Regions from separate parts of the Methylothermus subterraneus genome, predicted to be linked through region 2. Evidence: predicted binding sites of a transcription regulator. Region 2 holds the regulator's gene; the other holds the start of a gene.
The links. Region 2 encodes HrcA, which represses chaperone genes, less so after heat shock. Its sites were predicted from a motif close to TNTTAGCACTCNNNNNNNNNGAGTGCTAANA; they were not measured.

Region 1 (7,885 bases), on a different contig from region 2:
CTGGATCGGTGGCGGTCATGTCGCCGGTCAAAAGGTAGGCCTGGCAGCGGCAGCCGCCGAAGTCTTTTTCCTTCTCGTCGCACGAGCGGCACGGTTCCGGCATCCAGTCAAACCCGCGGAAGCGGTTGAACGCCGGCGACTCCTCCCAGATCCAACGCACGCTGTGGTCGCGGACGGTGGGGAATTCGATGGGTAAAATTTTTGCTGCGTGGCAAGGCAGGGCCGTGCCGTCCGGGGCGATGGTCAAGAAGATGTTGCCCCAGCCGCTCATGCAGGCTTTGGGGCGGGACTCGTAGTAGTCTTGCACGACGTAATAGATCTTCATCCGCCCTTTGAGCTTTTCCTGATACGCTTTGGCGATCGCTTCCGAACGGGCCAATTGTTCTTTGGTGGGCAAGAGCACTTTGCGGTTGACGAGATCCCAGGCCAGGTTCTGGACCATCGCCAGTTCCACGTAATCGGCTTCAAGCTCTATGGCCAGTTTTAGAAAATCTTCTACATAAGGTTCGGTGAGGCGGTGGCGGACGAAGCACAGCACCATGGGGAAGCCGTGGCGCTTGATTAATCTGGCCGCCTCGAGTTTTTGTTCGAAACATTCGGTCCCGGCTAGGTAATCGTTGAGCTCCTTGAACGGCGCCTGAAAGCTCAGCTGAATGTGGTCAAGACCAGCTTCTTTGAAAGCGCGAATGCGCTCTTGGTGCAAACCCACGCCGGAAGTGATGAGGTTGGTGTAGTAGCCGAGTTTTCGGCTTTCGGCGATGAGCTGTTCTAAGTCCTGGCGTAGCAAAGGCTCCCCGCCCGAAAAACCAAGCTGCACCGCGCCCATCTTCCGCGCTTGGCGCAGGACGTCCAGCCATTCGGCGGTGGTCAGTTCGCGTTTGTAGCGGGAGTAGTCTATCGGATTGGAGCAGTAGGGGCATTGCAGCGGGCAAGCGTAGGTGAGCTCCGCGAGCAGCCAGCGCGGCGGGCTAGGCTTCGGTTTGGATCCAGCCGTGGTCAAGGGCGACCTCCAGAAATTCGCGCACGTCGTCGATAAGACCTTGGGTTTGGTACTTGCGTTCCAGCTCGGCGGTAATGGTCTTTAAAGTATGGCGGCCATCGCACAGCTTTAGGATATCGGCGGAGGTGTGGTTGAGCTCGACCAACCCTTCAGGATAGAGGATGACGTATTTCTGCTGCGCCTCCTCCCACTGCAGGCGGTGGCGCGGGGAAAACCGCAATGGGGCGTTGGGATCCAGGCTCATGGGACGTTGAAATAAGGCGGTTTGCCTTCGATATAGGCCAAATACATGGCATCGAGCATGGTCCAGAGAACGTCCAGCTTGAACTGTAGGATCTCCAGCGCGCGTTCCTGAAGCGCCCGGCTTTGGCCGAAATAGTCCAAGGTAAAGGTGAGCCCGTGTTCCACATCGCGCCTGGCTTGGCTGACCCGTTTTTGGAAATAGGTAAGCCCTTCCGGTTTGATCCAAGGGTACAATTTGGGCCAGCCGGCAAGGCGCTGCTGGTGGATGGTGGGGGCAAACAATTCGGTCAAGGACGAGCAAATCGCTTCTTGCCAGGAAGCGGTACGAGCAAAGTGGTAATAGGCATCCACCGCAAACCGTACTCCGGGCAGCACGTGCCGGAGGGAGGTGATCTCTTCGCGTTCCAGGCCGCACGCCAAGCCTAGTTGGATCCAGGCTTCGATCCCGCCGGGGTCGGCGCCGTGGCCGTCGTGGTCTAGGATTCGGTGCAACCACTCGCGCCGCGTTTCCCGATCTGGGCAGTTGGCCAAGATCGCCGCGTCCTTGCGCGGGATCATGACTTGGTAGTAAAAGCGGTTGAGCACCCAGCCACGAATCTGATCCGGAGTAAGCTTTCCTTCCGCCATCAGGACGTGATAGGGATGATAGATATGATAATACTTTTCCTTGGCGCGCAGGCGCGCTTCGAATTCTTCGCGGGACCACGGTAAGTCTTGGTTGCTCATAGCACGATCTCCATGCCGTCGTAGGCGACTTCGATGCCGGCGGCAGCCAGCCTTTGGCGTTCGGGCGAATCTTCGTCCAGAATCGGGTTGGTGTTGTTGATGTGGATCAAAATCTTACGCGTGAGGGGTGGAATTTGACCGAGCACTTCGATCATGCCGCCCGGCCCGGACTGAGGCAGGTGGCCGATCTCGCGCGCGCGTTTGGGGCTGCCCACTTTGGCCATCTCATCCTCGCTCCAGAAGGTGCCGTCCACCAAGACGCAATCGGCCTCGTGCATGGCGGCCAGCACTTGGGGCTCGATTTCCCCAAGGCCTGGGGCGTAGTAGAGCTTCTTGCCGCTGGAGGGCTGTTCGACGAGAACGCCGATGTTGTCGCCCGGATGGGGGGCGTGGCGGTGCGGCGAGTACGGCGGGGCCTTGCTCTTTAAGGCGTGGCCGACAAAACGCAGATCCGCGATGCCCGGAATCGTAAACGCCCCCCCGTCCAGGGGAATCCGATGGGGCTCGACGCCGCAGTAGTGCTCAAGCAAGTTCAGGACCGGGAAACCGGTGGTCAAGTCCTGATAGACCGGCTCGCTGCAGTAGACCTGCAACGGCCGGGTGCTTTCGCGCAAGAATAGCAGCCCGGCGGTGTGGTCGATCTGGGCATCGATCAGGACGATGGCGCGGATGGGAGTGTCGCGCACTCCGTGCCTGGGCTGCAGCGGCGGGTTGGCCTCGAGCTGAAAGCGGATGTCGGGCGAGGCGTTGAACAGCACCCAGTCATTACCGTCGGTGCTGACCGCAATCGAGGACTGGGTGCGCGGGCGAGCAGAAATCTCACCGCGGCGCAGGCGTAAGCAGTTTTGGCAGTTGCAGTTCCATTGCGGAAAACCCCCGCCGGCGCCGGATCCTAAAACGCGAATCAGCATGGACGAAAGAAAGGGGTTTCGTGATGAAACCCCTTAAAGATTTAAGCTAATGAAATTAGCGGTTATAGATGTACATCGTGACTTCAAAACCAAAACGCAAATCTTTGTAGCTGGGTTTTTCCCATTTCATACTGCGTACCTCCTTAAAGACGTTGCTCTCGTTGGCCGAGATTTGAAGTATACGATCGCCTTCTGGCGAAGGCAACTTAAATTAGCGACGGCTGCAGGTGGGGCAGTCGGGATGGCGCGGCACGGCCAGGCGGTTCCATTCCATCGTCATCCCGTCCACTAAAAGCAGGTGGCCGGTCAGCGTCTGGCCGATGCCGAGCAGCACTTTGATCGCCTCGAGCGCTTGAATGCTGCCGACGATGCCGGTCAACGGGGCGACGATTCCCGCTTCGGTGCAGCGTTCGCTCAGTTCCCCTTGGTCCGCATATAGGCAGTTGTAGCAGGGGCTATCCTCCCGCCTTGGATCGAACACCGCGATTTGGCCCTCGAAGCGGATCGCGGCTCCCGACACCAAGGGGGTGCGGAGCCTTACGCAAGCGCGGTTGAGTTCAAAGCGCGTGGCGAAATTATCGCTGCAATCCAATACCAGATCGGCCTTAGCTACTTGCTTGGTCAAGCTTTCTCCGGTCAGGCGCTGGCATAAAGCTTCGACTTGGATCGTGGGATTGAGCGCGCGCAAGGTCTCCTGGGTCGAGACTGCCTTGGGTCGGCCGAGGTCGTCCGTGGTGTGGGCGATTTGGCGCTGCAGGTTGGAAAGCTCCACCCGGTCGGGGTCGGCGATAGTCAGCTGGCCGACCCCCGCAGCCGCCAGATACATCGCGGCGGGGCATCCCAGCCCACCGGCCCCTACGATCAACACTTTGGCTTGAATTAATTTCTCCTGGCCCCATATGTCGATCTGAGGCAAAAGGATGTGACGGCTGTAACGCAAGAGCAGTTCGTCGTTCATAGCAGAAAATGCTTGACACGGTGGAAAAGCCGATTATTATTAGCACTCTAGATTTGTGAGTGCTAATAACCCCACAGGTAAACCTCAAAAAAGGAGAAGACCCATGAAACTACGTCCTCTGCACGATCGCGTTATCGTCAAGCGGCTGGAAGAAGAGAAAACCTCGCCCGGCGGTATTGTAATCCCCGACACCGCCAAAGAAAAACCGATCAAGGGCGAGGTGCTGGCCGTAGGGAACGGCAAAGTGCTCGAAAACGGCGATATTCGTCCTTTGGACGTCAAGGTGGGCGATAAGGTGCTGTTCGGCAAGTACGCCGGCACCGAGGTCACCGTCGACGACCAGGAGCTCCTGGTGATGCGCGAGGACGACATCATGGCCGTTATCGAAGGCTGATTAATCTGGCAATTTGAGGAATAAAAAATGGCAGCAAAAGAGATCAAATTCAGCGACGATGCCCGCCAGAGAATGGCGCGCGGGGTCAATATCCTGGCCAAGGCGGTCAAGGTGACTTTGGGGCCCAAGGGCCGCAACGTGGTGCTCGAAAAATCGTTTGGGGCGCCCACGGTAACCAAGGACGGGGTCTCGGTGGCCAAAGAGATCGAATTGAAGGACAAATTCGAAAACATGGGCGCGCAGATGGTGAAGGAGGTCGCCTCCAAAACCTCCGACGCTGCCGGTGACGGCACCACCACCGCCACCGTGCTCGCCCAGGCGATTCTCAATGAAGGCTTAAAGAGCGTTGCCGCCGGGATGAACCCGATGGATTTGAAACGCGGGATCGACAAGGCGGTGGCGGCGGCGGTCGAGGAGCTCAAAAAGCTTTCGGTGCCGTGCACCGACAGCAAATCCATCGCCCAGGTAGGCACCATCTCCGCCAATAACGACGAAGCGATCGGTAAGTTGATCGCCGAAGCGATGGAAAAGGTGGGCAAGGAAGGCGTGATCACGGTCGAGGAAGGCTCAGGGCTAGAGAACGAGCTGGAGGTCGTGGAAGGGATGCAGTTCGACCGTGGGTATCTGTCGCCTTACTTCATCAACAATCAGGAGAACATGAGCGCGGAACTGGAAAACCCGCTCATCCTGATCCACGACAAGAAGATCTCCAGCATCCGCGACTTGCTGCCGGTGCTCGAGCAGGTGGCAAAAGCCGGGCGCCCGCTCCTGGTCATCGCCGAGGACGTCGAGGGCGAGGCCCTGGCGACCTTGGTGGTCAACAACATCCGCGGCATCCTCAAGTCCTGCGCGGTGAAAGCGCCCGGTTTCGGCGACCGGCGTAAAGCCATGCTCGAGGATATCGCCATCCTCACCGGCGGCATGGTGATTTCCGAAGAGCTGGGCATGAATCTGGAGAAAGCCACTTTGGACCAGATGGGCACCGCCAAGCGGGTCGTGGTGACCAAAGAGGACACCACCATCATCGACGGCGCCGGAAGCAAGGACAAGATCGAGGGCCGGATCAAGCAGATCCGGGCGCAGATCGAGGAGACCACGTCCGACTACGACCGCGAGAAGCTGCAGGAGCGGCTGGCTAAGCTGGCCGGCGGGGTGGCGGTGATCAAGGTCGGCGCGGCTACGGAAGTGGAGATGAAGGAAAAGAAAGCGCGCGTCGAGGACGCCTTGCACGCGACCCGGGCGGCGGTCGAGGAAGGCATCGTGCCCGGCGGCGGGGTGGCCTTGGTGCGGGTGCAGCAGAAGATCAAGGGACTCAAAGGTGCCAACCACGATCAGGACGTGGGGATCCAGATCGCCCTCAAGGCGCTGGAGTTTCCGCTGCGCCAGATCGCCGAGAACGCCGGCGAGGAAGGTTCGGTGGTCTACAACAAGGTGGCGGAAGGGCAAGGCAATTTCGGCTATAACGCCGCCACGGGCGAGTACGGCGACATGATCGAGATGGGTATCCTCGATCCGACCAAAGTGACGCGTACCGCCCTGCAGAACGCCGCTTCCGTGGCCGGTCTGATGCTTACCACCGAAGCCATGGTCGCCGAGGAGCCCAAGAAGGAGGAATCGGCGACGCCCGGCGTAGGCGGCATGGGCGAGATGTAACCCAAACGCAATCAGCCTTAAAATGCAAAGCCCCGTCCTTTAAGGATGGGGCTTTGTGCTATTTGAGGGGGAAAATGCGAAAGCGCTTGCATATTTGGGTAGCAGGTCGGGTGCAGGGGGTGTTTTACCGGGCTCACACGGTGGAGATCGCCTTAAGCTTTAAGCTCACCGGCTGGGTCAGGAATCTCCCCGACGGGCGGGTGGAGATCGTCGCCGAAGGCGAGGAGCAAAGCTTGCAAAAACTCCTCGCTTGGTGCCGAAAAGGCCCGCCCTTAGCGCAGGTGGCCGGGGTGGAAAGCCGCGAAGAGCCGGCGACGGGGGAATTTGAGCAGTTTGCCCTGCGGGCGTGAGACGGTTTTAAGATGCTGAGCTATCGTCACGCTTTCCATGCCGGCAACCACGCCGATGTGCTCAAGCATTGGTTGGTGGTCGAAATCTTAAGCTATCTCAACGCCAAAGAAACCCCTTGGGCGTATATCGACACCCACGCCGGCGGCGGGGTCACCGATCTAAACTCGGAATACGCGCGCAAGCTTTGTGAATTTCAAACCGGCATCGGCAGGTTGTGGCGCGAGAGGGCTTTAGCGCCTGCCGGGCTGGCTACCTATCTTAAGCTGGTTGAGGATTTCAACCCAGGCGGTGCGCTCAGCCGCTATCCTGGCTCTGGGGCGTTGGCCCAGCGTCTGGCCCGTCCTGGCGACCGGCTCCATCTGTTCGAACTCCATCCCGCCGACTACTTAAACCTTACCCGGATTTTTGCCCATAAACGGCGCGTGCATTGTTATCGGGAGGATGGTTTCACAGGACTGCTTGGCGTGCTGCCGCCTCCGTCACGCCGAGGTGTCATTCTGATCGACCCGAGCTATGAGGTCGAGCGCGACTGGACGCGCGTTTCCCAGGCGGTGCGCGCGGCGCGCGCGCGTTTTCCACAGGGAATTTATTTGATCTGGTATCCACGCCTGGCCAAAGCCTGGATCGAGCGAATGGTGAGAGCCTTGGTCAAACTGGCGGCGGACGATTACTTCAAAGCCGAGCTAATCGTCCGCCGGCCGCCGCGTGGGGGGGCAGGGATGTTCGGCAGCGGCGTGCTCGTGCTGAATCCCCCGTGGACTTTGCCCGCTTGCGGTAAGGAAGTTCTGCCGTGGCTCGCAGCGCGGTTAGCGCAGGATAAAGAGGCGCGCTACGAGTTAGAGTATCACGTGCGTTGACCTTAGAGGCTTCCTTGGTAAACCACGGCGTCTTGGTGGCGCGCTGCGATCTGGCCGATCCGGAAGGCCGTTTCCCCTGCCGCGCTCAAAGTCGTAAGCGCCGCATCGGCCTGCTCGGGCGGAACGCAGGCGATCATCCCGATGCCGCAGTTGAAGGTGCACAGCATTTCTTGCGGCTCGATCTTCCCCTGCTCCTTAATCCAGGCGAAAATCGGCGGCCGCGGCCAAGCATCGAGATCGATGATGGCGGCCAAGTCTTTGGGCAGTACCCGGGGCAAGTTTTCGCTGATCCCGCCGCCGGTGATGTGCGCTAGGGCGTGAACCGCGTGCTCGCGGATCAGGGCAAGCAATGGTTTGACGTAAATGCGGGTCGGTTCCAGCAGCCAGTCGGCCAAGGATTTGCCGGCTAAAGGGTAACTCAAGTCGATCTGCCGCAATTCTAAGATTTTACGGATCAAGGAGTAGCCGTTGGCGTGGGGGCCGGACGAGGCCAGCCCGATCAACACATCGCCGGCCTGCACCCGGCGGCCGTCGATCAGCGCGTCCTTTTCCACGATACCGACGCAAAAGCCCGCCAGATCGTATTCCCCGCCGTGATAGAAGCCCGGCATCTCCGCCGTTTCCCCGCCGATCAAGGCGCAGCCGGCCAGTTCGCAGCCTTTGGCGATGCCGCCGATGACCTGTGCGGCCAGTTCCACGTCGAGCTTGCCGGTCGCAAAATAGTCTAAAAAAAACAGAGGTTCGGCGCCTTGAACCACGACGTCGTTGACGCACATCGCCACCAGGTCGATG
Region 2 (7,885 bases):
GGGCGGCTTTAGCCGCCAGATCCAAAGTGACTTGCGGGTCTAGAGAATCGAGCGCAAACTGAATCATCACTTTTTTTGCCATGTGCTTGCTCCACTTGATATTTACGAGTTATGGTTTTTGAACGTCGCTGGCTTGAGCGGCTTTTTACCGCCAAGCACGCCACCCGGCCCATGAGCCATTAGGAAATTCAAACTTTAATTCAGAAACCTGCCGACGTCAATTCTTAAGTCTTAGAGACCTAAGACGTCTTGCATATCGTAGAGCCCAGGGCCCTGACCCGTTAGCCAGCGCGCTGCGCGCAAGGCCCCTTTAGCAAAGGTCATCCGGCTGGAAGCTTTGTGGGTGATTTCGAGGCGCTCGCCTTCTCCTGCAAACAGGACGGTGTGTTCGCCGACGATGTCGCCGGCGCGGAGCGAGGCAAAGCCGATGGTCCGGCGGTCGCGCTCTCCCGTGTTGCCATAGCGGCCGTATTGGGCCCAAGTCTTGAGATCCCGACCCAAGGCTTGGGCTACGACTTCTCCCATGCGCAAGGCCGTGCCCGAGGGGGCATCGCGCTTATGCCGATGATGGGCTTCGATGATCTCTACGTCCACTTCGTCTCCCAGCACCTTGGCCGCGGTTTGGAGCAGCTTTAAGGCCAGATTCACGCCCACGCTCATGTTGGGGGAGAGCACGATCGGAATCTCGCGCGCGGCCGCTTCGATTGCGGCGCGATCTAAGTCGCTCAAACCGGTGGTGCCGATCACCAGGCGCTGGCCGTGATTGCGGCAATGCGCGACCAAAGTTTGACAGGCTTGGGGCTGGCTAAAATCGATCAAGACGTCGAAATCGGCGCCCTCTAGGCTGGCTTGAACCGGAACGCCAAGCTCGCCGACGCCGGCCAAGACCCCGGCGTCCTGGCCTAAGGACGCCGAATCGGGGCGTGCAATAGCGGCGGTCAGGCGCATGTCCTCCGTTTGCGTCAGCGCTTGGATCAGGGTTCGGCCCATGCGCCCGCCGGCTCCAGCGATTGCGATGCGAATCATCTCAGTGTCCTTTTGGCCGTAATTTCTCGAAAAACTGCCTGACCCCGTCGAGCCAACCGTGGGCTTGGGGGTTGTGGCGTTGCTCTCCGCCTTTGAGGGACTCGTCCAGTTTGCGAAGCAATTCGATTTGCTCCTTGGTCAGGTGCACCGGCGTTTCTATCCGTACTCGGCAGATCAAATCGCCCGGAGGGCCGCCGCGCGCCGATTTTACCCCTTTCTCGCGCAGGCGGAACAACGTGCCGGTCTGGGTTTCTGGAGGGATTTTCAGGATCGCCTTGCCATCTAGGGTTGGAATCTCCACCTCCCCGCCTAGGGCCGCCGTGGTGAAGCGGATCGGCACTTCACAGTGGAGGTCGTTGCCTTCGCGGGTGAAGATGGGATGCTTTTTGACGTGGATTTGAACGTACAGATCGCCGGGAGGACCGCCGTGTTCCCCTGCTTCTCCTTCTCCGGCCAGGCGGATCCGATCCCCCGTATCCACCCCAGGCGGGATCTTGACTCGAAGCCGCTTGGTCTGTGGCACTCGGCCGCGACCGCGGCACTTCGAGCAAGGGTTGCGGTTTTCTTGCCCTGTCCCTTGGCAGTTGGGACAAGTCTGTTGGATCGAGAAAAATCCCTGCTGCATCCGCACCACTCCCTGGCCGTGGCACAAAGGGCAAGTAACCGGCCGGCTTCCCGGAGAGACCCCACTGCCGCCGCATTCGTCGCAAACGACCAGGGTGGGCACTTGAATCTGCACTTCCGTCCCGGCGACCGCCTCTTCCAAGCTCAACTCCAGGTTATAGCGCAAATCCGTGCCTCGCCTGGCGCGGGTGCGGTGCCCCCGGCCTCGGCCGAGGCCGAACAAGTCTTCGAACACTTCGCTGAAAATGTCGTTGAACGTTTCGGCGCTAAAGCCTGCGCCGGAAGCGCCGTGGACGCCAGCGTGGCCGAATTGATCGTAAGCTGCGCGTTTTTGCGGGTCGCTCAGGACGTCGTAAGCTTCTTTGATCTCTTTGAAACGTTCCTCGGCGCTGGGGTCGTTTGGATTGCGGTCCGGATGGTATTTCATCGCCAGCTTGCGGAACGCGCGTTTAATCTCCGCCTCGCTGGCGTTGCGAGGGACTCCTAAGATCGCGTAATAATCTTCCGCCATAGTTTGAAACAGCGCCTGCCGCTGCTTTGGCGGCAGGCGAGATGAACTAGGTTATTTCTTGTTGTCTTTGACTTCCTCGAACTCGGCGTCCACCACTTCCTCGCTGCTTGGGCGGGAGGTCTCGGCTTGCGCTTCGGCGCTGCCCGTTGCGCTGTAGGCCTGCTGCGCTACCTTGCCGGACAGCTCTGCCAGCTGCCGGGTTTTGGCTTGGATGGCCGCCTTGTCGTCGCCTTTCATGGCCGCTTCCAGGTCTTTGATGACCGCCTCGATCCGCTCCTTATCCGCCGCCGAGACTTTAGCGCCCAACTCGTCTAGGCTCTTGCGCGTGGCGTGGATGAGGGCGTCGGCCTCGTTGCGCGCCGTTACCAGCTCTTTGAACTTGCGGTCCTCCTCGGCGTGCAGCTCGGCGTCGCGAATCATGCGCTGGATTTCCTCCTCGGTCAGACCGCTGGAGGCGCGGATGACGATCGACTGTTCGCGGCCGGTTGCCTTGTCTCGCGCCGAGACGTGCAAGATGCCGTTGGCGTCGATGTCGAAGGTCACTTCGATCTGCGGCACCCCGCGCGGCGCCGGCGGAATCCCGGTCAGGTCGAATTTGCCCAGCGACTTGTTGTCCTTGGCCATCTCGCGCTCGCCCTGAAGGACGTGGATCGTGACCGCGGTCTGATTGTCCTCGGCGGTGGAGAAAATCTGGGTGACCTTGGTGGGAATGGTGGTGTTCTTCTCGATCAGCTTGGTCATCACCCCTCCTAAGGTTTCGATCCCGAGCGACAAGGGGGTCACGTCGAGCAGCAGCACGTCTTTGACCTCGCCCCCCAAAACGCCCGCTTGGATCGCCGCCCCAAGCGCTACCGCCTCGTCCGGGTTGACGTCTTTACGCGGCTCCTTGCCGAAAATCTGCCGGACGAACTCCTGCACCTTGGGCATGCGGGTCTGGCCGCCCACCAGGATGACGTCGTCGATGTCGGCTGGCGAGAGTCCCGCGTCCTTGAGCGCGATCTCACAGGGACGGCGGGTCCTTTCGATCAGATCCTCAGTCAAAGCCTCGAGTTTTGCCCGCGTCAGCCGCACGTTCAAGTGCTTGGGGCCGGTCGCATCGGCGGTGATATACGGGAGGTTGATCTCGGTCTGTTGGGTCGAGGACAGCTCGATCTTGGCCTTCTCGGCGGCTTCTTTTAGCCGCTGCAGGGCCAAAGGATCGTTGCGCAGGTCGATGCCGGTATCCTTTTTGAATTCATCCACTAAATAGTCGATGATGCGCTTGTCAAAGTCCTCGCCGCCGAGGAAGGTGTCGCCGTTGGTGGAAAGCACCTCGAACTGGCGCTCGCCCTCCACTTCCGCCATCTCGATGATGGAGATGTCGAACGTCCCGCCCCCCAAGTCGTAGACCGCGATCTTGCGATCGCCTTTCTGCTTGTCCAGCCCGAAGGCGAGGGCGGCGGCGGTCGGCTCGTTGATGATGCGCTTGACTTCGAGCCCGGCGATGCGGCCCGCGTCTTTAGTCGCCTGGCGCTGCGAATCGTTAAAATAGGCCGGCACGGTGATGACCGCTTCCTTGATTTCCTCGCCCAGGTAGGCTTCGGCGTCCTCTTTCAGTTTCCTCAGCACGCGGGCGGAGATCTCCGGCGGCGCCATTTTCTTGCCCAGCGCCGGAACCTCCACCCACGCATCGCCGTTGGGAGCCGAGACGATCTTGTAGGGCACCATGTCCATGTCTTTTTTCACTACCGGATCGTCAAAGCGCCGCCCGATCAAGCGCTTGACCGCGTAGAAGGTGTTTTGCGGGTTGGTGATCGCCTGGCGTTTGGCCGGATGCCCCACCAGCACTTCCCCGTCCTTGGTAAACGCCACGATCGACGGCGTCGTGCGGGTGCCTTCGGCGTTCTCGATCACCTTCGCCTTGCCGCCTTCCAAAATCGCCATGCACGAGTTGGTCGTGCCTAGATCGATACCTAAAATCTTTGCCATGCCTTGTCTCCTTAAAAAAACTTTCCGGGATCGCCTAAACTATGTGGATGAAATGGGGCCGGCTGCGCAAAATTCAAGCCTGCTCGTCGATGCGCGGCTGGCTCTCCGCGCTGGGCCTGGCCACTACGACCAAGGCGGGGCGGAGGATACGGTCGTTTAGAACATAGCCTTTTTGGAATACCTTGATCACGCGGTCGGGTTCGGCCCCTTTCACTTCCTCCACCGCCATGGCCTGATGGAATTCGGGGTTGAACTTCTCGCCTAAAGGATCGATGGGGCGGACGTTGAAGCGGTCGAACACGGTGAGAAGTTGCTTCAAAGTCAGCTCCAGCCCTTCGCGAATCTTGTCTAAATCTTCGGTTTCTACCGCTGCCTTAAGCCCGAGTTCCAAGCTGTCCGCTACCGATAACAGGTCTTTGGCGAATTTTTCAATTGCGTATTTCTGCGCGTTCTGCAACTCGCGCTCCATGCGCCGGCGTAGGTTTTCCAGCTCGGCTTGCGTGCGCAGGAACTTATCCCAATTCTCCTCGGCCTTACGCTCGGCTTCGGCCAGCTTTTGCTGCAAAGTCTCTTGGGATTCTGCAGCGTTTGCCTCAGCTTGATCCGTTGCCGCTGTTTCTTCCTGGGTAATCTTGCTTTCCTCGGTCATAACCGCTCCTTAAAAAATTTAAAAACTGGCGTTAAGATGGGGACTTCAGTTTTTGATTCAAGGCCGCGCTTAGGAGCTTGGCCGTAACGTCGACCAGCGGGATGACGTTTTCATAGTGCATGCGGGTCGGCCCGATCACGCCGAGCACGCCTAAAGTTCGCCCATCGACTACGTAGCTGCGAGTCACCAGGCTGCACTGCTCCAAAGGCTCATAGCCGGATTCTTCGCCGATGAAGATTTGGACGCCTTCGGCCTCGATGCATTGGTCTAAGAGGTGCAGCAGGTTGCGTTTTTCCTCGAACGCCTCAAACAGCGTCCGAAGCCTGGTGCGATCGGCCAGCTCGGCAAAATCCATCAGATTGGTCTGACCGCTAAGGACGAAATCGCCCTCGGCTTCTTCTGTTTCGAGCGCCTTTTCGGCCATTTCCAGCACCGATCGAATCTCGGCGGAAAGTTGCTCTCCCGCCTGTTGCAGCTCGCGCAGCAGAGTAGAGCGCAATTCGGTCAGGCGCTTGCCCTTAAGATGAGCGTTCAAATAGTTGGCCGCCTGTTGCAGCTGCGACGGGGTAAACGGTTGGGTCGGACGGATGATCCGGTTGTGGATCTCCTGATCGTCGGTCACTAGGATCACCAGCACGCGCCCCTGCGACAGGGGCAAAAACTCGATCTGCCGTAGCGCGATCTGCTGGCGCCGCGGCAAGGTGACTACGCCGGCCATGTGGGTGATGCGGGAAAGCAGCCGCGACGCCGTCTCGAGCAATTCGTGCGGGTCTTCCAAGGCTTCGAAGTCCTGCCACAGTTTTTGCGTCAGGGCCTGCTCCAGCGGCTTGACCGTGAGCAGCGAATCGATGAACAAGCGGTATCCCTTGACCGTAGGCACGCGGCCGGCGGAAGTGTGGGGCGAAGTCACCAGCCCCATTTCCTCTAGATCGGCGACGACGTTGCGGACCGTTGCCGGACTTAAGTTTAAGCCGGCATCCCGCGCTAGGGTGCGTGAACCCACCGGCTGGCCTTCTTCGATATAACGCTCGATCAGGACCTTGAGCAGGTGTTGAGCACGTTCGGTCAATTCCATAGGACTTGGAGTTGGGTCAAGGCGCAAAACAATTAGCACTCTTAAATGGAGAGTGCCAAACTAGCAATCTCTGGATATATTGTCAACGAATGCCTAATATAACGTAGTTTGGGTTGCTTTAAGTCGCCAGTACGCTTCGTGAAAGGACGTTTCCACACCGTCGGCATCATCGCCAAACCCAGTGCCAAAGGGGCAGGTCCTACCCTGGCGACGATCTACCGGCATCTTAGCCAGCGCGGATTCAAAGTCCTGTTCGAGGAGGCCGGCGGCCAGCTGCTGCCGGTACCGGCAGAGGTGCTCCGCCCACCCCGCCGGCTGGGCGAGGAATGCGACGTGGTGATCGCCGTGGGCGGCGACGGCACGCTGCTCAACACGGTACGCGCGGTGGCCGAGTTCGACACCCCGGTGATCGGCGTCAACCTCGGCCGGGTCGGCTTTTTGGTGGACGTTTCCCCAGAGCAAGCCCTGTCCAAACTGGACGAAATCCTCGCCGGCCACTATCGCGCGGAGGCGCGGCTGCTGCTGCACGCCCAAATTTTGCGTTGTGGTCAGGTTATCCGCGAGGAATTGGCGGTCAACGAAGTGGTGGTTCACCGCTGGGTCACGCCGAGCATGATCGAAATCGTCACCCACATCGACGGCCGCTTTCTCAACCGCCAGCGTGCCGATGGCCTGATCGTCTCTACGCCCACCGGCTCTACCGCCTACGCCTTGTCCGGCGGTGGCCCGATCATTTATCCCACCCTCGACGCGATCGAGCTGGTGCCGATCAACCCCCACACTTTGACCAACCGGCCGATCGTCATTTCCGGCGCCAGCGAGGTGGAAATCGCTTTCGGCGCAGCCAAAGAGATGCGCGCTGAGATTTCTTGCGACAACGTTTCGATCCCCGAGGTCCGGTTCGACGATCACATCCGCATCCGCAAGGCGGACAAGCCGTTTACCCTGTTGCATCCGCTCGATTACGATTTTTTTGAAATTTTGCGGGCCAAATTGAACTGGAGTAACAGTTGACTCCTATGCTGACCTGCCTGAGCATCCGCGACCTTGCGGTCGTCAAACATTTGGATCTGGAATGGTCGCCTGGCTTTACCGCCCTGACGGGCGAAACCGGCGCAGGCAAGTCGATCCTGCTGACTGCCTTGGAACTGGGCTTGGGCGGGCGCGCCGATGCCGACCTGGTCAGGGACGGCGCCGAGCGGGCGGAGGTGATCTTGGAATTCGATCTCACCCGCGCTCCCACCGCTCGCCAGTGGCTTAAAGACAATGCGCTCGAGGAAGGCACGACCTGCCTGATCCGCCGGACCGTCGCCGGCAAGGGCCAACACCGGGCCTTCATCAACGACCGCCCGGTTAGCCTCAAAGCCCTTCAGGCCTTAGGGCAGCACCTGGTGGAGATTCACGGTCAGCACGCCCATCTGCGCCTGCGCCAGCCGCCCGCTCAGCGCCAGCTCCTCGACCTGCACGCCGGCCATCAAGAGCGGTTGGCTCAACTTGCCGAGCTTTACCGCACCTGGCATGCCTGCCGCGAGCGGTTGGGCAAGCTGTACCAGAACGCCAAAGACCAAGCTTTGCGGGAAGAGTTCCTGTGCTACCAGATCCGGGAATTGGAGGCGGCGGCGGTCGAGACCTTGGACTTTAACGCCTTGCTCGAAGAGCATACCCGCCTTGCCAATCTGGACAAGATCGTGGCTGGGGTCCAGGCGCAGCTGCATAAGCTGTATGACGCCGAACCTGCCGCCTTGGACTTAGTCGATCAGGTCGCGCGGGAACTTGCGTCCCTTAGCGAATTCGCGCCGGAATTCAAAGAAGTGGCGGAACTTGTGGACAGCGCCCGGATTCAACTGGAAGAAGCCGGTTCCAGGCTGCGCCAACGCCTGGGGCAGCTGGAAGCCGATCCTGCCCGCTTGCAGACGTTGGAGCAGCAGCTTAGCGCCTTTTACGAATTGGCGCGCAAACATCGAGTCGCCCCCGAATCCTTGCCAAATCGCCTAGCCCAGATGCGCGCTGAACTGGCCGATCTGACCGGCCA

Region 1: groES (co-chaperone GroES) is a predicted target of HrcA. The motif match lies at 3,876-3,906, and genes of this name have one in related genera.

What each region holds. Positions count from the first base shown of each region.
Region 1 is NZ_BAAHXK010000002.1:160,673-168,557, forward strand. It holds gene pqqE (pyrroloquinoline quinone biosynthesis protein PqqE) at 1-1,000, opposite strand, end outside; gene pqqD (pyrroloquinoline quinone biosynthesis peptide chaperone PqqD) at 969-1,244, opposite strand; gene pqqC (pyrroloquinoline-quinone synthase PqqC) at 1,241-1,969, opposite strand; gene pqqB (pyrroloquinoline quinone biosynthesis protein PqqB) at 1,966-2,880, opposite strand; gene pqqA (pyrroloquinoline quinone precursor peptide PqqA) at 2,936-3,010, opposite strand; gene ACYQ3M_RS02660 (HesA/MoeB/ThiF family protein) at 3,092-3,838, opposite strand; gene groES (co-chaperone GroES) at 3,942-4,232, shown strand; gene groL (chaperonin GroEL) at 4,260-5,885, shown strand; gene ACYQ3M_RS02675 (acylphosphatase) at 5,960-6,235, shown strand; gene ACYQ3M_RS02680 (23S rRNA (adenine(2030)-N(6))-methyltransferase RlmJ) at 6,248-7,093, shown strand; gene purM (phosphoribosylformylglycinamidine cyclo-ligase) at 7,096-7,885, opposite strand, start outside.
Region 2 is NZ_BAAHXK010000016.1:6,877-14,761, forward strand. It holds gene hxlA (3-hexulose-6-phosphate synthase) at 1-82, opposite strand, end outside; gene dapB (4-hydroxy-tetrahydrodipicolinate reductase) at 232-1,026, opposite strand; gene dnaJ (molecular chaperone DnaJ) at 1,028-2,161, opposite strand; gene dnaK (molecular chaperone DnaK) at 2,213-4,129, opposite strand; gene grpE (nucleotide exchange factor GrpE) at 4,203-4,778, opposite strand; gene hrcA (heat-inducible transcriptional repressor HrcA) at 4,810-5,853, opposite strand; gene ACYQ3M_RS11085 (NAD(+) kinase) at 5,992-6,867, shown strand; gene recN (DNA repair protein RecN) at 6,873-7,885, shown strand, end outside.